DNA from 4 places in the Bacillus paramycoides genome. Region 1 is predicted to be linked to each of the others. Evidence: riboswitches for the same ligand, from Rfam matches in the RefSeq annotation. Region 1 holds a riboswitch; each other region holds the start of a gene.
The links. Region 1 has a riboswitch for S-adenosylmethionine ahead of AAG068_RS24990 (methionine ABC transporter ATP-binding protein). Riboswitches for the same ligand answer to the same signal wherever they lie in the genome.
Positions count from the first base shown of each region.

Region 2: linked by a shared signal. The riboswitch ahead of AAG068_RS01885 (methionine ABC transporter ATP-binding protein) and the one ahead of AAG068_RS24990 (methionine ABC transporter ATP-binding protein) in region 1 are both predicted to bind S-adenosylmethionine.
Region 3: linked by a shared signal. The riboswitch ahead of AAG068_RS01065 (ABC transporter permease) and the one ahead of AAG068_RS24990 (methionine ABC transporter ATP-binding protein) in region 1 are both predicted to bind S-adenosylmethionine.
Region 4: linked by a shared signal. The riboswitch ahead of mtnK (S-methyl-5-thioribose kinase) and the one ahead of AAG068_RS24990 (methionine ABC transporter ATP-binding protein) in region 1 are both predicted to bind S-adenosylmethionine.

Region 1 is NZ_CP152427.1:4,777,857-4,783,114, forward strand. It holds gene metQ (methionine ABC transporter substrate-binding lipoprotein MetQ) at 140-952, opposite strand; gene AAG068_RS24985 (methionine ABC transporter permease) at 976-1,641, opposite strand; gene AAG068_RS24990 (methionine ABC transporter ATP-binding protein) at 1,634-2,659, opposite strand; SAM riboswitch class I at 2,959-3,066, opposite strand; gene AAG068_RS24995 (hypothetical protein) at 3,192-3,536, opposite strand; gene AAG068_RS25000 (thioredoxin family protein) at 3,691-3,999, opposite strand; gene AAG068_RS25005 (toprim domain-containing protein) at 4,003-4,347, opposite strand; gene AAG068_RS25010 (hypothetical protein) at 4,415-4,564, shown strand; gene gcvH (glycine cleavage system protein GcvH) at 4,725-5,108, opposite strand; gene AAG068_RS25020 (arsenate reductase family protein) at 5,150-5,258, opposite strand, start outside.
Region 2 is NZ_CP152427.1:346,238-351,495, forward strand. It holds gene pruA (L-glutamate gamma-semialdehyde dehydrogenase) at 1-1,445, shown strand, start outside; gene AAG068_RS01875 (hypothetical protein) at 1,626-1,775, shown strand; gene AAG068_RS01880 (cysteine hydrolase family protein) at 2,006-2,569, opposite strand; SAM riboswitch class I at 2,811-2,916, shown strand; gene AAG068_RS01885 (methionine ABC transporter ATP-binding protein) at 3,040-4,059, shown strand; gene AAG068_RS01890 (methionine ABC transporter permease) at 4,049-4,714, shown strand; gene AAG068_RS01895 (MetQ/NlpA family ABC transporter substrate-binding protein) at 4,736-5,258, shown strand, end outside.
Region 3 is NZ_CP152427.1:181,217-186,474, reverse strand. It holds gene AAG068_RS01075 (ABC transporter ATP-binding protein) at 1-425, opposite strand, end outside; gene AAG068_RS01070 (ABC transporter permease) at 382-1,386, opposite strand; gene AAG068_RS01065 (ABC transporter permease) at 1,403-2,320, opposite strand; SAM riboswitch class I at 2,457-2,562, opposite strand; gene AAG068_RS01060 (DUF3951 domain-containing protein) at 2,736-2,951, shown strand; gene AAG068_RS01055 (hypothetical protein) at 2,970-3,473, opposite strand; gene AAG068_RS01050 (multidrug effflux MFS transporter) at 3,723-4,973, opposite strand; gene AAG068_RS01045 (DUF3981 domain-containing protein) at 5,102-5,258, opposite strand, start outside.
Region 4 is NZ_CP152427.1:3,941,622-3,946,879, reverse strand. It holds gene AAG068_RS20250 (pyridoxal phosphate-dependent aminotransferase) at 1-845, opposite strand, end outside; gene AAG068_RS20245 (carbon-nitrogen family hydrolase) at 860-1,723, shown strand; SAM riboswitch class I at 1,795-1,937, shown strand; gene mtnK (S-methyl-5-thioribose kinase) at 2,029-3,210, shown strand; gene mtnA (S-methyl-5-thioribose-1-phosphate isomerase) at 3,207-4,268, shown strand; gene AAG068_RS20230 (YvrJ family protein) at 4,335-4,472, shown strand; gene AAG068_RS20225 (3-hydroxybutyrate dehydrogenase) at 4,527-5,258, opposite strand, start outside.

The DNA of each region.
Region 1 (5,258 bases):
TATCGCAAACGACGAAAAAAAGTAACAATTTTTTCACAAATGTATATAAGTATTTCATTTACATCTTTCTATGATACACCTTTCTTCTTATTTATATAAAGAAAAAAGAACTGGAAAATTACCAGTCCTTTCCTTCTATTTATTCACTTATCGGAAGTACAGCACCTTTATATTCTTTAGTAATAAAGTCTTGAATTTCTTTTGAATGCAATACTTCTACTAGCTCTTTAATCGCCTTTTTATCTTTATCACCTTTACGAACCACTACTACGTTTGCATATGGAGAATCATCACCTTCAATTGCAATTGCATCTTTTTCTGGGTTTAATTTCGCATCAATTGCATAGTTTGAGTTAATTAAAACAGCGTCGCCTTCTTTATTGTTATACACCTGTGGTAACAAACCAGGCTCAATATCCGTTTTGAACTTTAAGTTTTTCGGATTATCTGCAATATCTTTTGGAGTTGCACTAACTGGATCTACTCCGTCTTTAATTTTTAAAATGCCTTCTTTTTGTAAAATTGCTAAACCACGTCCATGGTCAGTAACGGAATTACTCATAATAATTGTCGCCCCGTCTGGAAGTTCTTTTAAGCTCTTATATTTTTGAGAGTATACACCAATTGGTTCAATATGAATTTTCCCCGCTATTTCAAAATCATATTTTTTATCTTTAATTTCTTTTTCTAAATACGGAATATGCTGGAAGTAGTTTGCATCTAGATCCTTATCCGCTAACGATTTATTTGGCAACACGTAATCTTGGAACTTTTTCACTTCTAATTCAATTCCTTTTTTCTCAAGTAACGGCTTTGCCTTTTCTAAAATTTCAGCGTGCGGTACGTTAGAAGCCCCCACAACTAATTTCTTTTCATCTTTATCTTTCCCGCCACAAGCAGCTAACCCAAAAATTGAAGTTGAAATAAGTGCTGTAAGTAATAATTTTTTCATTTGTAACATCCTCCCGTTTTTTATTATCGTTTATCTATTCGAACCGTTACACGATCACCAATCCACTGAATGAAAAATACAACTAGTAATACACAAATTGTCGCAACGATTGTTACATCGTTATTTCCTCGTTGGAATCCTTCTAAATATGCAAGTGTTCCAAGACCACCAGCACCAACAACTCCCGCCATTGCTGTATAGCCTACTAAAGCAATTGTCGTAACCGTAATACCAGATACTAATGCCGGTAACGATTCTGGAATTAACACTTTCAAAATAATTGTGCTTGTTTTTGCTCCCATTGCTTTTGAAGCTTCGATTACACCTTTATCAATTTCACGAAGTGCAATTTCAACCATTCTTGCGTAAAATGGTGCCGCTCCAATAATTAAAGCTGGCAACGCTGCACTTGCTCCAAGAATTGTTCCAAGCAAGATCTTTGTGAATGGGATTAATAAAATGATTAAAATAATAAACGGTATCGAACGGAATATATTTACGAACGCTCCAATCGCTGTGTTAACCGTCTTGTTTTCCCATAAATTATCTTTCGCTGTCATAAAGAGTAACAATCCTAAAATTAGTCCTAAAACAAATGTGGCAAGAGCAGCGATTGCCGTCATATATAACGTTTCACCAGTTGCTTCTAACATTTGATTCCAATCAACATTTGTGAGTAACTTATCCATGTGCAATCACCTCCAGCTCTACTTGATCTTGATGTATTCCCTCTATTGCTTGCTGAATCGCTGTTTCCTCACCATTTAAATGAACAACTAAACTACCGTAAGAACCGTCATTCGTTTGTGCGATATTTCCTTGCAAAATGCTAACTTCTATATCACTGCGTTGCATTAATCTTTGAAGTACTGGTCTTTCTACAGCTTCACCGATAAACTGCAAACGAACTACTTTACCATCTGGATATTTTTCAATTAAACTTTCAATCGTTTCATTTGTATCTTCAGAATCTGTTAATTGCTTTACAAATCGTTTTGTAATATCTTGCTGTGGATTACGGAATACATCAAGTACTGGACCCGTTTCTACAATCTTTCCTTTTTCCATTACCGCCACTCGATTACAAATCTTTCGAATCACGTGCATCTCATGTGTAATGAGTACAATTGTTAAACCGAGACGCTTATTAATATCTAATAATAAATCTAAAATTTGATCTGTCGTTTCTGGATCAAGAGCTGACGTTGCTTCATCACATAAAAGTACTTGCGGATTGTTAGCTAACGCTCTCGCAATACCAACACGTTGCTTTTGTCCTCCGCTCAGCTGAGATGGATACGCATCTCCTCTTCCTTCTAATCCAACAAGATGAATTAACTCATCCACGCGTTTTCTTCTCTTCGCCTTGTCAACACCTGCAATTTCAAGCGGGAACTCGATATTTTCGCGTACAGTTCGTGACCAAAGTAAGTTGAAATGCTGAAAAATCATTCCGATTTCTTGCCTTGCCTTACGAAGTTCACTTCCTGTAATTGCTGAAATCACACGATTTGCAATTGTAATTTGGCCAGAAGTTGGTTTCTCCAACTGATTGAACAATCTGATTAAAGAACTTTTCCCAGCGCCACTATATCCGATAACACCAAAGATTTCACCTTTGTCTATTTTTAAATTGGCGTTATCTACAGCAGTGACATCACCGCTTTTTGCTTTATATATTTTCTTTACATTCTCTAATAGAATCATGGTGTATCACCCCTTTTTTTAATAAAAAGCGTAAGCGGCTCGTTTAGAACAAGAGGACGCCCGAATCCCTGACGTAGAGGCGCTTTTTGCCTCATAGGAAGGGATGAAACGACCGACTGTTCTAGCCGCTGAAGCTAGATTTTGGGTCGACTCCGCAATTTTTTATGTTTAATGCGTGTAGTCCACCGGTATCACTACTTTTATTATTTGAATGTCCTCCACATTCAAACAATAAAAAAACCTTTCTGCTTTAGAGAAGCAGAAAGGTTTATGTGCGTATATAACAGCATTATCCCTCTCTCTCATCTCTCAAAGCATTTGCTTTGCAGGAATTGGCACCATTTCAACATAAGTTGACGGTTGCCGGGCTTCACAGGGCACAGTCCCTCCACCTCTCTTGATAAGAGAAATCAGATTACATTTTCGTCTGATTTGTAATTTATGAAATTGTCTATATTTTATGAATTGAATTGTATCAATATCCACACACCATGTCAACAGAAATTTTCGTAAAAAATGAACCTTCAGAATTTTAAGCCCCTACTGACATCGGTTTACATATGTGAAACATCGATTCGACTAATAGCATCGTTCGATATGTTCCCGAATATTGTACACGTCCATCGTTCATTAACATTTGCAATCGTACATTGCCGTTTACCAATTGTTTTACATCTTCTTCATCTACACAAACAATTTGCTCCGTCCCTATTTCCTCATGTAGCAGTTCTATATAATCTCTTGAAATTTGTAACGAATAACTTTCATCTCCAAAGCGGAAATTAACAGTTTTTTCTCCTTGTCTTAAAAGCGGCTCTAAATGATATTGACCATTAGCGTAATTTACAAATGATTGCAGCAAAGAATATAATTTCACCTTAAATCACATCCTTCATATCACTTTCTATTACACATACCATTCCCTCTTACTAAAGAGCAATCCTGTTACTTTCGCTCGACAAATACTGTAACCACCCTGCATCTCGACATATTTCCCAAGAAATATGTCGAGGCGGCAAAAACTTTGCCGCCTACTTTAATTCCGTATATAAATATTCAACCGAATGAAATGCATATATCTTCTTCATGAGTGTCCCATTTTCAAAAACAAGTAAACACGGCACACTTTCGATCCCATACTCTTTCGCTAAATGCGGAGCATAATTTAAATCTAACATTCCAATTTTCAAGTCTTCAATTGTCATCTCAACGACAGTTAACATTTTTTTTGCTAATTGGCATGTTCCACACATTGGAGTATATACATATAACACTGTTTTTTCTTCAGTCTCTATTAGGGCTGTTGCTTCGGCTCCTGTCCAGTCAATCACTTCTATCATTCCTTACCGTAAATATTCTGTATAAACGTCAATGTCAGCTCCCCATAGTACATTTGCTAAGTGTGAAGATGGCGCAGTTGCCACTTCTCGGTACGAGCGATCAATATAAATATGCTCTGCTTGCGGAAATTCTTTTCGAAATTGTTTCCTTAACTTTTCTCCAGCATCATCAGCATCCACAAGTACATACACTTCCTTATCAAAAAACTGATCAATGAGCTCATCCATTTTCGACAAACCAATTGTACCATTTGTACAAACAATTTCCACCGGTTCACGAATAATAGATTCAATCTTTCTTCTATCTGATTTACCTTCTACAATAATGACTTTTTCCACATAAATCATATGTCATCACCCGATCACCATATACTATACAACCTTTAACTTAGTATATAGTATATTCGTTATTTTCATGTTGTTTCCTGTTTATTTTTGCAAAAGAAAAGCGGAACCGGCTCGTTCAGATTGTGAGGGGGATGGAGCTTCTGACGTAAAGGCGCTTTTTGCCTTGCAGGAAGGAGCGAAGCCACCGAACAATCTAGCCGCTAGAGCTGGACAATAAAGAAAAGTGGAACCGACTGTTCAGATTACCAAGCCCATGAAACCTTACCAAAAAACGTTCATTCCCATAATAGCTTATTCATTTTCGCTCGATTTTAAATGTATTATGTAACACAAAATAAAAAAGGACAGCACAAAGGCTGTCCTTTAGTCGACTATAATTAGTCTTGGTTTGTCATTTCTGCATATTTTTCAGCAGTTAATAACTTCTCAACTTGGCTTGCATCAGAAAGTTCAACTTTAACCATCCATGCACCCTCGTATGGAGATTCGTTAACAAGTTCTGGTTGGTCACTTAATTCTTCGTTTACTGCTACAACTTTACCGCTTACAGGCGCGTATAACTCAGAAACTGTTTTAACAGATTCTACGCTTCCGAATGGCTCGTCAGCTTCAATTGTTGCACCTACTTCAGGAAGTTCAACGAATACGATATCGCCTAGCTCACCTTGTGCAAAGTGAGTAATACCGATAACAACTTCATTACCTTCAGTTTTTACCCATTCGTGTTCTTCAGAGTAACGTAAATTATTTGGAATGCTCATGACTGTACCTCCAGTGAATGTATTAATTATGTAAAAATACCTTATTGGTACTTTTTCCACACACTTTCAAACTGCTCTTCGTTAAAACCAAGTGTTACATTCGTTCCATCTGTTACAATTGGACGTTTAATCAACATGCCATCAGATGCT
Region 2 (5,258 bases), 860 kb from region 1:
AAGACTATCCATTAATTATTGGGGGAGAAAAAATCACTACAGAAGACAAAATTGTTTCTGTAAACCCTGCAAATAAAGAGGAGCTTGTTGGTCGCGTTTCAAAAGCAAGCCGTGAGTTAGCTGAAAAAGCAATGCAAGTAGCGGATGAAACATTCCAAACTTGGAGAAAATCAAAGCCAGAAATGCGTGCAGACATTTTATTCCGTGCTGCAGCAATCGTTCGTCGCAGAAAACATGAATTCTCTGCTATTCTTGTAAAAGAAGCAGGTAAACCATGGAATGAGGCAGATGCTGATACGGCAGAAGCAATCGACTTTATGGAATATTATGGTCGTCAAATGTTAAAATTAAAAGACGGAATTCCAGTAGAAAGCCGTCCAATTGAATATAATCGTTTCTCTTACATTCCATTAGGAGTAGGTGTTATCATTTCTCCTTGGAACTTCCCATTCGCAATTATGGCAGGTATGACAACAGCAGCTTTAGTTTCTGGTAACACAGTATTACTAAAACCAGCTAGTACAACTCCTGTAGTAGCAGCGAAATTCATGGAAGTATTAGAAGAAGCTGGCTTACCAGCTGGCGTAGTAAACTTCGTTCCAGGTAATGGTTCTGAAGTTGGTGACTACTTAGTAGATCACCCTCGTACACGTTTCGTGAGCTTCACTGGATCTCGTGATGTAGGTATCCGAATTTATGAGCGTGCAGCGAAAGTAAACCCAGGCCAAATTTGGTTAAAACGCGTTATCGCTGAAATGGGTGGTAAAGATACAATCGTTGTTGATAAAGAAGCTGATCTTGAATTAGCAGCTAAATCTATCGTTGCATCAGCATTTGGATTCTCAGGACAAAAATGTTCTGCATGTTCTCGTGCAGTAATCCATGAAGATGTATACGATCACGTATTAAATCGTGCTGTTGAATTAACGAAAAAATTAACAGTTGCTAACCCAGCTGTATTAGGTACAAATATGGGTCCTGTTAATGACCAAGCTGCATTCGATAAAGTAATGAGCTATGTTGCAATTGGTAAAGAAGAAGGTAGAATCTTAGCAGGTGGCGAAGGAGACGATTCTAAAGGCTGGTTCATCCAACCAACAATCGTTGCTGACGTTGCAGAAGATGCTCGCTTAATGAAAGAAGAAATCTTCGGACCAGTAGTAGCATTCTGTAAAGCAAAAGACTTTGACCATGCACTTGCAATTGCAAATAATACAGAATACGGTTTAACAGGAGCAGTTATTTCTAACAACCGTGACCATATTGAAAAAGCACGTGAAGACTTCCACGTAGGTAACTTATACTTCAACCGTGGATGTACTGGTGCAATCGTAGGATACCAACCATTCGGTGGCTTTAACATGTCTGGTACAGACTCTAAAGCTGGTGGTCCTGATTACTTAGCACTTCACATGCAAGCAAAAACTACTTCTGAAACTTTATAAGAAATAGTAGAAGAGATCTTCGCAGTCTGCGAAGATCTCTTTTTTTTGAGAAAATTTTTTCTATATGTGGATTAAGATAGATATCAGTAGAAAAACTAATAAGGTTTACTTCAGTAAAATAAGGTATATTATATTGGTTGAATAGATTCTCTTTAAAGATAAGAAAAGTAGGTGAACAAAGTGGGAAAATATCAATTGGATTATAAAGGCCAGGTAGCTGTGGCAAAGTTTCATGAAAAACAGACGCCTGTCAAATTTGATAAAAAGCAGCAAATTGAAAAATTGCGTGCGGAGTATTTGAAAAAGAAACAAAAACAGACAGATAAATAATAGGAGAGACTAGTTAATTTGAATGAAAAACACTTACTATAAATTACCATTTGGTAAGTGGAACTAGCTAAACCCTATTAATATCGGGATAAACATGTAAATAGAAACAAAACAACGAGAAAAGTTGACTTATTAGTCACATTTTTTAGTATTCATTTTAAGGATTTCCTGTATAATACAATTTGAAAGAAAATCTATGGTTTGACAAGAAACACTCCTTTCGGTTTTGCTCACTGAAGGGAGTGTTTTTTTGTAGCTACAAACTCCTCTGTACTCATTACATTCCCATATACGCCATTTAAACTAGCCAAAATTGTGTTATGAATATAAACGGCTGGTATAGTAGCATTCTTAAAAGAAAGATCTTTTGTAGCACAAGCATCATGTATAACGGTACATTGAAAGCCGAAATCAAAAGCAGCTCTTACGGTAGCATCGATACACATATGAGTCATCATCCCACATATGACGACGTGCTCGATGTTTAAACGTTGTAATTGTTCTAGAAGATCAGTTTCCCGAAAACTATTTGGATAATGTTTGATTATAACGGTTTCATTTCTAAGTGGGCGTACGCTTTTATGAATATGTACACCTTCTGTATTTGGTAGGAAAAAAGTAGCGTCATCTTTTATTGCTACATGTTGGATATGAAAAATAGGTTCATTTCTCGTTCTAAAGAGTTGTAGTAGCTCATTAGCATAGTCGCTTGCTTCTACCGGATTACGTAATTCCATCTTTCCTTGTGGAAAATAATCATTTTGAATATCAACAAGTAAAAGAGCTGTTTTCATATATTTATCTTCCTCCGATTTCATATTCAAATAATGGTATTCAATTAGTAGAGAAGATTATCCTTTTAAAAAATATGCGAGAGGAGAATTTTACATAACTTTAAAGATTACTATTTTTTCATGAATTTTCATCTGAAAATTATAATAAAGGAATAATTAATATTTTTCTAAAAAATGTATTGACTCTTATTATTCTGAGTTCTATAATGAGAATTAATTAAACGACAATTAAATCGATACATTCTTATCCAGAGAGGTGGAGGGACTGGCCCTACGATACCTCAGCAACGGGTTTTTTAATACCGTGCTAACTCCAGCAAGCCTTATAAAGGCTTGGAAGATGAGAAGATGTGAACGAGTACATATAAGTGCTCTCCTTCTTATCTTTATGTTTGATAAGAAGGAGAGCACTTTTTATTTTACCTCGAAAGCTCTACTTCAAGTTTTTACAGCATATAGGAGGGGAAAAAATGATTTCTTTTAACAACGTAAGTAAAGTATATGAATCAAGTGGGCAATCTGTTCATGCGGTGGAGGATGTAACGTTATCAGTTGAAAAGGGCGAAATTTTCGGCATTATCGGTTTTAGTGGCGCTGGAAAGAGTACGTTGTTACGCTTAGTAAATATGTTAGAGAGACCAACGGCAGGAACGATTTCAATAGATGATAAAGATATTACATCACTATCGACGAAAGAATTACGGAAGCTAAGACAAAGAATCGGGATGATTTTTCAAAGTTTTAATTTATTTAATTCAAGAACAGTGTTTGGGAATATTGCGTATCCATTAAAATTAGCAAAAGTACCAAATAATGAGATAAAAGAAAGAGTAAATGAACTGCTGAAGTTTGTCGGGTTAGAGGATAAAGCAGACTATTATCCAGAGCAACTATCAGGTGGTCAAAAACAGCGTGTGGGCATTGCTAGGGCACTGGCAACATCACCAGATATCCTTATATGTGATGAGGCAACATCAGCTTTAGATCCAGAAACAACGACAGAAATTTTGAACTTATTAAAGAAAGTAAATCGAGAATACAATGTAACAATTCTTCTTATTACACATGAAATGCATGTTGTGAAAGAAATTTGTCACCGTGTAGCTGTAATGGAGAAGGGAAAGGTTATTGAAGAAGGAAAACTGTTTGATGTTTTTACACAACCAAAAACAAAGACGACTCAAAATTTTGTACGCTCTATTATTAATGATCATTTACCGGAAAGTGTTTTAGGGAAAATTCAAAATGGTGGACAGATTTATCGCTTAACATTTACTGGTGAAGAGACAGGACAGCCGGTACTATCGTATATCGCGAAAAACTATAACGTCGATGTAAACGTACTGTACGGAAATATTATTGAACTTCAAAATGTGTTATTTGGAAATCTACTTGTAGAACTGCAAGGTGAACAGAAAGAAATTCAAAAAGCATTACAACATCTAAGACTACAAGTGCAGCTGAAGGAGGTAGAAGCTCATGCGAGTTGATTGGAGTATATTTTGGCCCCGCATAGTAGATGCGACGGGGGATACCCTCTTAATGGTAATTGTAACCCTTATATTCGCTACAATTCTTGGTATACCTCTAGGTTTACTATTATATGTAACGAGAAAAGGAAACTTTTTAGAAAATAAATGGATCTTTTCTATTCTTAATATCATTATTAATACAATTCGTCCGGTTCCATTCATCATCTTCTTAGTAGCTTTAAGCCCACTAACAAGAAGTGTTATCGGAACGACGATTGGAACAGCAGCAGCAATTTTCCCAATGACGTTAGTTGCATCAATCGGTATCGCTAGAATGGTTGAAACAAATCTTGTTTCAGTTCCAAAGGGAGTCATTGAAGCCGCTCAAGCAATGGGTGCTTCACCATTTAGAATTGTTTTTGAAATTCTTGTACCAGAAGCGTTAGCACCATTAATCTTAGGGGTTACATTTATGACAGTTGGTTTAATTGAATTTTCTGCAGTTGCTGGGCTTGTCGGTGGCGGCGGTCTTGGTGACTTAGCGATGACATATGGTTATCAACGTTTTGATACATCGGTTATGTTCGTAACGGTCGTTTTACTTATTATTCTCGTACAGGTAGCTCAAAACTTAGGAAACTACTTTGCGAAAGTCTTTTTACGCAGATCATAAAAGGGAAGAGGGGAAAAGGAAATGAAGAAAATTTTAGCATTTGCATTATCAGCAATTGTAGGGATTTCAGCGTTAAGTGGTTGTTCAGATGCAGGAGCAAAAGAGAAGACAGTCCGCATTGGTGTAACTGGAACGGATGGAAACGCTTGGGAAATTGTAAAGGAAAAAGCTGAAAAAGAAGGGATTAAAGTTAAACTGGTTGAGTTCTCTGATTATACAACGCCAAATAAAGCGTTAGCTGATGGAGATATTGAACTAAACTCATTTCAGCATATTGCTTTCTTAGAGCAGTTTAAAAAAGAGCATAAGTTAGATATTACAGCTGTCGGTACAACGCAAATTGCACCAATGGGCTTATACTCTGAAAAACATAAGAAAGCAAGTGAAATCCCAGATGGTTCAGAAATTGCGATTCCAAATGATCCAACGAACCAAGCTCGTGCATTAAAACTTCTTGATGCAGCTGGATTAGTAAAGCTTAAAAAAGACTTTGGCCTATTCGGGGATCCAAGCGGCATTGCTGAAAATCCGAAGAAGTTAAAAA
Region 3 (5,258 bases), 700 kb from region 1:
TGTATCCCTAAATCCGTTAATAAATTAATCGCAATTTCTTTTGCTTCTCTTTTCGACTTTTTCTCATGTTGCAAAATCACCTCTGTAATTTGCCTTCCTACTTTCATCGTCGGATTTAAAGCGGACAGAGGGTCTTGAAAGATAAACGAAATGTCTTTCCCTCGAATTTGATTCCATTCTGATTCTTGTAAATTCGTTAATCCTTGAGAGTGGAAAGAGATGCTCCCGTCATCGATGTGAATAGATTCTTGATTTAATCCGACAATAGATTGTGCTGTAACACTTTTTCCTGAACCACTTTCTCCTACAAGTGCAACGATTTCACCTTCGTTAATAGAAAAGGAAACATGCTTCACAATTGCTTGCTTACTATTCTCTTTTTCAACGGCCAATGTTACGTTTTCTAAAGATAAGAGCTGTCCCATGTCTTTTCTCCTTTCGATTCCGTTTGACGATTTTTGGATCAATTGCATCTTGCAAACCATCACCAATTGCATTAAATGCGAACATAATGAGCGCAATCATCAGCGATGGGAAGAAAAGTTGCCACCATTCCCCACTTAATAGTGTCCCGAGCGCATCATTCGTCATCGTCCCCCAGCTCGCTGCTGGTGATTGTACCCCGAGTCCGATAAAACTTAAAAATGATTCTGAGAAAATAGCTGCGGGAATTGTAAATGATAAATTTACGATAATAATGCCTGTTAAGTTCGGAATGATATGTCCGTATATAATCTTCATATGCGATGTACCCAATCGCTCTGCTGCAATAACAAATTCTCTTTGCTTTAAAGATAAGACTTGCGCCCTAACGAGACGTGCCATACCAATCCACCCTGTTAATGCAAGAGCAATAATAATTGTAAAAAGTCCTGGTTTCATAATGATTAGTAGTAAAATAACAATTAATAAATATGGAATACCGTATAATACTTCAATCCCTCGTACAATCCACTCATCAATTAACGTTCCAAGGCGATTACGCCCTCTCACATATCCACTAAATCCCCCAATCAGTACACCAAGTCCTATATCAAGAACAGCCGCTATTAATCCAACTACTAATGAAATTTTCCCACCAGCCCAAGTACGTGCCCAAATATCCCGACCTAAATCATCTGTTCCGAACCAATGCTCACTACTAGGAGGTAAATTTGTCGCCTCTTTTACTTGTTCACTCGCGGTAAAAGGGGTTAAACTTTCACCGATAAGAGAGAAAATAATAATGAGTAATAATGTCAACGCTCCTAGAACTGCGATCGGATTTGATACAAACTTACGAAACACTTCTTTTTTTCGGCTAATCGTTTGCTGCTCTTTATTTATCGTTAATTCTTTTTTCTCTTCATTCGTTAATAGCTGTTTATTGATTTCATAAGCTCCCATTTAAATGCCCCCCTCCTTACGTAATAGAACGAATACGCGGATCAACAATACGGTGAATAATATCTGTAATGAAAATACAAGAAATTAATAATGCACTATAGAAAATTGTTGTTCCCATAATTACTGGATAATCTCGGTTAAAAATACTATCTACAAAATATTTTCCGAGACCGGGAATCGCAAAGATCTTTTCAATAATGAAAGTTCCTGTTAAAAGCCCAGCCATTAACGGTCCAACAAACGTTAGTACTGGAACAATTGCATTTCGAAGAGCATGCCTTATAATAATCTTCTTAATTGGTATACCTTTCGCTCTCGCTAGCTTAATATAATCACTCTGCAAAACTTCAATCATATTAGAGCGAACAAATCTTGTAATAACCGCGATTGGCCCTAATGCTAATGCGAATGACGGTAATACCGTATGTTCAAATGTGCCCCAAGACGCTACTGGTAAAAGTTCAAATTGTATAGCAAATACTTGTATAAATAATGGTGCTAAAATAAAACTTGGAATAGATATGCCGAGAATCGCAAGTAAACTCACACTATAATCAATTACTCTCCCGTGATAGAGAGCAGCAAATGTACCCGCTGCAATTCCGACTAACAATGAAATAACAAGTGCTTGTAAGCCGATGATTGCTGATGGACCAAATCCTGTCGTTATAATTTCTGATACACCTTGCCCCGTCGATTGAACAGATTCACCAAAATCAAAATGAACTACGCCGTCTAAATAAGCAACATATTGATTCCATAGCGGTTCATCAAGGTGATACTTTGCCCTCATGTTCTGCACAACTTCCGCCGGAAAGATCTTTGCATCCGATGAAAATGGATCCCCCGGAATAATGTGCATAATCAAAAATGTTACTGTTGTAATAATCCATAGTGTAAACACCATAACTGATAGTTTTTTAACAACATACACTCCAATAACCTCCTAAACTCATAAATTTACTTTGTTTTATTAACGTATCTTTCCCATTACTCCCTTTCCTCTTCTTAAAACACAAAAAGCCTTGATCTTAAAAAATAAGATCAAGGCTTAATAAACGAAGGCCCATCACTTATCTTTCAAGACTTGCTTGCTGGAATTAGCACGGTGTTCCTGTTACAGAACCCGCTGCTGAGGTGTCATAGGGCCAGTCCCTCTACCTCTCTGGATAAGTAAATTGCTATATTATTATTTGGTTCAAATTGTATATTTCGAATTATAATTCTGAAAAAATGAAAAGTCAATCAAATTGGATATATTTAGAAAAATCAGTTTTCTGTTATATTAGTTATTGAAATTACAATCTTTCACTTATAATAAAAAGAAATTGTATTAAAGGAGTTATAAAATGGATCCCTTACTTCTTGCTACTATAGGATTACCATTAACAATCGTTATACTTGTCATCATCGGCTTCTATAAACTCTTTATTAAAAAGAAACGTATCACTTCTTTTTATACTCCATTCGATAATATTACCGGACAAAAAATCTCTGCATTTCACGAAGAACAGAATGTATTAGTATCTGAGGATGAAGACGGAGATGGTAAGAAGAAAAAATAACCTTGCGCGTACGCAAGGTTATTTTTTCGTTTCTGCTTGAAAACGTTTATAGTATGTCGATGCTGTTGCAAAGTTAATTTCTATATCACGAATCAATGATGAGTCTTCTTCTTTAGCTAACTTCTGTAATTTTTTCATTGCTTGTTCCGATTCATTCAAGAAACCAGCGTATACCTCATGTTCTTGCTCTTTCGACTTTGGAACACGAATTTCTTTACGTATATTATCAATATCTTCTAACATGCTAGTCGTTACCTTTTGCACATCTTCTTTATATGTAGCATTCGTTATTTCCTTACCGCCCTTTTCTTTTGCCACTTCAAATAACTGTAGTGCTTTATTAATTTCTTTATTCATTTTCATATCGTATTTTTCATGTACTGCACGGTATTCTTTCATCTCTTCTGTTTGCTCAGTAGATTGCTCTACCTTTTCTTTCGGTTCTTTCGTATCTTTATTTCCATTACATCCTGCTAGAAGGATCATACTTCCCATTACAGCAATACCCAAAACCTTCTTCATCTCTTCTTCTCCTTTTATCTACAGCTACTACTCATTATAGTTTCTTTTATCTCCACTTGTTATTATACCGAGAACATCCTACTTTTTACACTTAAGACGCTACCTTAATATACATGCCTACATTTTTGTCACAGTATCGTCACTTTATGCAAATAACTTTTGCATCACCTTACAAAGCTGTATGAGTTATTTCAAAGAAATGAAAAAAGAGCTGATTCAAAAATATTTGAATCAGCTCTTTTTTATAAGTTAAGCCTCTAAATTTTGTCTTTGTTGCAGTTCAAACTGCTTTTCACTTCTTCTGGCCATAAACAAATAACATAACACAGCACCCATTTCACAAAGAGCTATTACAACACCCATCGGTAATGCGGTGTTGCTTCCGCCAATACCCACTAACGGTGCAACAAGCGCTCCTGAAATGAACTGTAATAATCCTAATAAGGCCGACGCTGTTCCTGCGGCTTGTTTCTGATTTCTCATCGCTAACGAGAACCCAGTTGTTGATACAACCCCGACACTTGATACGACAAGGAATAACGAGCATAAAACACCAATTAAACCTATTCCTAGTAAGATTGTCAGTAGTAAAGATAAACCACCAATAGCTGCGATAATAATACCAGCAACAAATAATGTCTTCTCATTCACTTTCCCTGCTAAACGACCCGTTACCTGACTAGCAATAATAATACCAATACCGTTGATTGCAAAGAATAAACTAAATTGCTGTGGTGATGCTCCGTATATGTTCTGTAGCACAAATGGTGAGCCCGAAATGTATGCAAACATTGCCGCCGTTACTAGCCCTTGAGACAATGCATATCCCATAAACAGACGATCCTTTAATAGTTTTCCGTACGTCGCCAACGTCCCTGACAATCCACCTGTTTCTCTCTCTTCAGGAGGTAATGTTTCACGTAATACGAAAGTAGCTGATATTAACATGAATACACTAATTGCTCCAAGAACAATGAAGACACCGCGCCATGTTGTAAACTGTAGCAATTGTCCTCCAATAATCGGTGCCAAAATAGGCGCTGCTCCGTTTACTAACATGAGTAGCGAGAAAAACTTCGTCATTTCAGAACCCGAATACATGTCACGTACCATTGCACGTGATATAACAATCCCAGCCGATCCTGAAGCTCCTTGTAAGAAGCGCAATAACACTAAAGTCCAAATAGATGGTGCAATAGCACAAAGTAAAGAAGAAGCAACATAAATAATAAGAGCAATAATAAGAGGTTTGCGCCTTCCGTAAATATCACTAATTGAACCGACAAATAATTGCCCTACTGAAAGCCCAAGTAAACAAGCTGTCAATGTAAGCTGCGCCAGGGATGCACCTGTCTGTAAATCATCCGTTAATTTCGGTAACGAAGGCAAATACATATCGATAGATAACGGCCCAATTGCCGTAAGTGTCCCTAGTACAAGAATCATCCATAACCTATTTGTCTTTACAGGTTTATATATTTCTTGATTAACTCCATTCACTTTTTCTGTTCACCCTTTCCTATACATAATGAATCGTAACAATTATAGTTACAACATAAACATACGTCAAGTATAGCGCATTTTCCTGTTTTATACTGTAAAAAAAAAGCGATAAAATTTCTATCGCTTTACTTTTTCAAATTGCTATTTGCAAATTTAGATACGGAAGACATCGCCTCTCCTGTATCTAAATATGTGATTTGAATTGGATCTCCCACTTCTGTAAACATAGCATATGGGAATTTCTTCACAGGTATCATAAATACTTTTTGTTCATTCTCTAAC
Region 4 (5,258 bases), 840 kb from region 1:
GCAGCATCTTGCACTGCACCAAAAATACTAACATACATATGATCTTGTAATAAGTTAATTGTTTCAATGACACTTTCATTCCCTACTGCAAAAGCAATACGCCATCCAGCCATATTGAAAGTTTTCGATAAAGTGTAAATTTCAATTCCTGTATCTTTGGCACCGTCTGCTTGTAAGAAACTAACGGGCTTTTGACCATCAAACCCAATAGCACCGTAAGCAAAATCGTGAACAACTAATATATTATGTTTATTCGCGAAATGAATGGTTTCATCAAAGAAATCTTTTGATGCAGTAGCACCGGTAGGATTATTTGGGTAGTTTAAAAACATTAACTTTGCTTGTTTCGCAATAGATTCATCAATTTTTGTATAATCTGGTAAAAAATTATTTTCTGCAATAAGCGGCATTGTTTCAAATTGTGCTTTTGCTAAAGCAACACCTGATAAATAGTCTGGATATCCTGGATCTGGAACGAGAATCGTATCACCAGGGTTTGTAAAGCAAACTGGTAATTCTACTAATCCAGCCTTTCCGCCAAATAAAATAGCAACTTCTGTTTTGGGATTTACTACTACATCATATTCACGTTGATAGAATGTTGCCACGGCTTCTTTTAAACTTTCATGTCCGCGAAATGGCGGATATTTATGATGAATGGTCTTTTCTGCAGCATCTTGTAAAGCTTTTACGATATGCTGCGGTGTTGGTTGATCTGGATTACCTTGACCTAGATTAATAACATCATGACCAGCTGCTACGACTTTGTTAACTTTTGCAACAAGTGAAGCGAAAAATTGTGTCGGCAATGATGTTACTATCTCAGAAGGTTGAAATAATTTCATACTTTCCACCTCTTTTGAAAGTTGTTACAATTCTAGTGACAAATGATATAATCTTTCCAGTATTTTGTAAAGAAAAAATTATGAATGGGGCTGACAAAATGAAAGTCGCATGTATTCAAATGGACATTGTCTTTGGAGATGTAGAAAAAAATATTGAGAATGCTAAAAATAAAATAAGCGAAGCGATGAAGGAAAAACCAGATGTTATTGTGTTACCAGAACTATGGACAACAGGATATGATTTAACAAGACTCTCTGAAATTGCAGATAGGGATGGATTGGAAACGAAAGAAAAGTTGAAAGAATGGTCGAAACAATATGGTGTACATATTGTCGGTGGTTCCATAGCGAAGCAAACAAAACAAGGTGTTACAAATACAATGTATGTTGTAAACAAGGAAGGAGAACTAGTCAATGAATATAGTAAAGTACATTTATTTCAGCTTATGGATGAACATAAATATTTAATAGCCGGAAATAGTACGGGTGAATTTAAGTTAGATGATGTAGAGTGCGCCGGCACAATTTGTTATGACATTCGTTTTCCGGAATGGATGCGCGTTCATACTGCTAAAGGTGCAAAAGTTTTATTTGTTGTAGCAGAATGGCCATTAGTTCGTTTAGCACATTGGCGTTTACTATTGCAAGCAAGAGCAGTTGAAAATCAATGTTATGTTGTCGCATGTAATAGGGCAGGAAAGGACCCGAATAATGAGTTTGCCGGTCACTCTTTAATTATTGATCCTTGGGGCGAGGTTGTTGTAGAAGCGAATGAAGAAGAATCAATTTTATTTGGAGAGCTTCATTTTGAGAAAATTAAAGAGGTTCGCAAAGGAATTCCAGTTTTTGCAGATCGTCGTCCAGAATTATATAAATAAAATGTTGACAAGTGATTTTTATTCTTGGTATAGTCTTCAACATAAAGTTAAAAATTCAAAAAATTATACAACTCTTATCAAGAGCAGGTGGAGGGATTTGGCCCGATGAAGCCCAGCAACCGACCGTAATACCATTGTGAAATGGGGCGTTTATTTACGCCAAAAGGCACGGTGCTAATTCCAGCAGAAAGTAAAACTTTCTGGCAGATAAGAGGGGAGAAGATAAACTTCAAACCTCTTTCTTAGTGGAAAGAGGTTTTTCTACGTCAGAAAAACCTCTGAATTTAAAAAAGGGGGAGAAGACGATGGGATATTATTCATTAACTGAAACGACAGCTATACAATATGCGAAAGAACATGGTTATTTTGAAAAGAAAGCAAATGTAGTTTGTCATGAAATTGGAGATGGAAATTTAAATTACGTGTTCAAATTAGATGATGGAGAGAAGTCTATTATAATAAAACAAGCACTGCCATATGCAAAAGTAGTTGGTGAGAGCTGGCCATTGTCTATAAAAAGAGCGACGATTGAAAGTAAGGCACTGCAAATTTTTGCGAGGTATGTGTCGGAATACGTGCCGGTCGTGTACAGTCATGATGAAGAGTTAGCCGTAACAGTCATAGAAGACTTATCAAGACTTACAATTACAAGAAGAGGATTAATAGAAGGAGAAGAGTACCTACTATTATCTCAGCATATTGGTCGTTTTTTGGCACATGCTTTATTTTATACTTCAGATTTCGGGTTAGAGTCAGAAGAGAAAAGGGTATTAGAAGGTGTATTTGTAAACCCGGACCTTTGCAAAATTACAGAAGATTTAGTGTTTACAGATCCGTTTGGCCATTACGATACGAATGATTATGAGCCGGAGTTACAACTAGCGGTTGATGAATTGTGGAGTGATAAAACTTTAAAATTAAAAGTAGCGCAATATAAATATAAGTTTTTAACGAGAAAAGAAGCACTTATTCATGGTGATTTACATACTGGTAGTATTTTTTCATCAACTTCTGAAACGAAAGTGATTGATCCGGAATTTGCAACATATGGCCCATTTGGATTTGATCTTGGTCAATTTATTGCAAATCTATTATTAAATGCTCTATCTAGAGAGGAAGAACAGAGAAGGGTGCTATTTTTCCATATTGAGAAAACATGGAGTTATTTCGTAGATACTTTTACGAAGTTATGGATTGGAGAAGGTGTAGAAGCATATACGAAAGAGAAACAATGGTTGCCGATTATTTTGCAAAATATTTTTACGGATGTAGTCGGATTTGCTGGGTGTGAGCTTATCCGAAGAACAATTGGCTTAGCGCATGTAGCTGATTTAGATGGAATAGCGAATAAAGAAAAGAGAATTCAAGCCAAGAAACAAGCGTTATCCTTAGGTAAAGAACTAATAAAATATGAATCTAAGAACGCTGATATTCAACTGTTCCGAACATTATTTCAACAGACAGTTTCTGGAGGGGTAAAAGCATGAGTACAGTTGTTACTATTCCGAGGTCTGTCAGTTGGAAAGGTGATGCCATTACAGTATTAAATCAAACAAAGTTGCCGCATAGCACAGAATACAAAACATTAACGACGATTGAAGAGGTATGGAAAAGTATTGTCATGCTAGAAGTAAGAGGAGCACCTGCAATTGGAATTGTAGCTGCATTTGGCTTGGCGCTTGCATCAAAAAAATATAACACTGTAAATATTGAAGAATTTCAAAAGAAGTTTAATAGAGATTATAATTATTTAGGGACGTCACGCCCGACAGCAGTCAATTTATTTTGGGCAATCGATCGTATGAGAGAATCTATTCAAGAAATTACTACAATAAAAGAAGCACAAAAAATATTAGAAGAAGAAGCGCTTCTCATTCAGCAAGAAGATGAAGCGGTATGCCGGAGTATTGGAGAACATGCATTATCATGCTTTAAAGACGGTGATAACATTTTAACAATTTGTAACGCTGGCAGTATTGCAACTGCTAGATATGGTACTGCACTAGCACCGTTTTATATTGGGAAAGAAAAAGGTGTACGGTTACATGCGTATGCGTGTGAAACGAGACCGGTTTTACAAGGTGGGCGTTTAACGACCTGGGAATTAAAACAAGCAGGTATTGATGTAACACTTATTACAGATAATACGGCAGCTCATGCTATTCAAACGAAAAAAATCAATGCAATTATTGTAGGAGCGGACCGAATTGTCGCAAATGGAGATACAGCAAATAAAATCGGAACAATGAATTTAGCTATATTAGCAAAGTATTTCGATATCCCGTTTTACGTTGCAGCTCCGCTATCGACATTTGATATTACGAAACAAATAGGCACTGAAATTGTTATTGAAGAAAGAGACGAAACAGAAGTTACGAAAATTTTTGGGAAACAAGTAACGCCAGTTGGAACTACTGTTTATAATCCAGCATTTGATGTAACGCCAAACGAATTAATTACAGGCATTATTACTGAGCGAGGTATTATACGCGGGGATTATAAACGAGAAATTGCATTATTATTTGAAAAACAAGCTAATACATAATAGCTTGTTTTTTATGCCTAAATGTTTTCTTTTCTCTTATTTATATAATGGAAGGAGGAGGAAAAGATGGAAGAGTGGATCAGGATGGTAGGTAATGTAGGGTTTCCGATTGTTGTAACACTATATTTACTCCACCGTATTGAAAGTAAATTAGATGGGGTAATTGTTGCAATCGAGAAACTCCCTAAACAATTACTAAAGTAGGAAGGTCCCTGGGATAAAAAATAAAGTTTGCTCACAAAGAGCAAACTTTATTTTTTATTGAGCAGTATAACCACCGTCGATAACGACAGCTTGACCAGTTATACCTTTCGCTTTTTCGCTCGCTAAAAATATAGCATAATCCGCGATTTCTTGTACTTGTAATAAGCGTTTTTGTGGTACAAGTGGATAAATGACATCCTCTAAAACATTTTCAAGAGGTACATTTCGTGTTGTAGCTAAATCTTGTAGTTGATTACGTACGAGAGGGGTATCGACATAACCAGGACAAAGAGCGTTAACGGTAATTCCATGAGTAGCACCTTCTAAAGCGGCAACTTTTGTTAATCCAATTACGCCATGTTTCGCGCTATTGTAGGCGGATTTCCCTGCAAATCCAACGAGGCCATTAATGGATGCGACATTAATAATACGACCATACTTTTGCTTTTTCATGATTGGGAAGGCATGTTTAATTGCGATAAAAGGAGCAATTTGCATAATTTTAATAAGTAGTTCAAACTTTTCGGTTGGAAAATCTTCAATTGATGAAACGTGTTGCATGCCTGCGTTGTTAATTAATATATGTAATGAACCGAAATGATTAACTGTTTGAGAAATTGCAGCTTTAATTTCTTCTTCAGATGTAACATCACATTTTAAACCGATAGCTTGGTAGCCTTCTTTTTGCAATTGTTCAGCAGCTTCTTTTGCGCGTTCTTCAAGACGGTCGGTAATAACGACTTTTGCACCTTCTTTTGCAAAAGCAGTTCCCATTTCATAACCAAT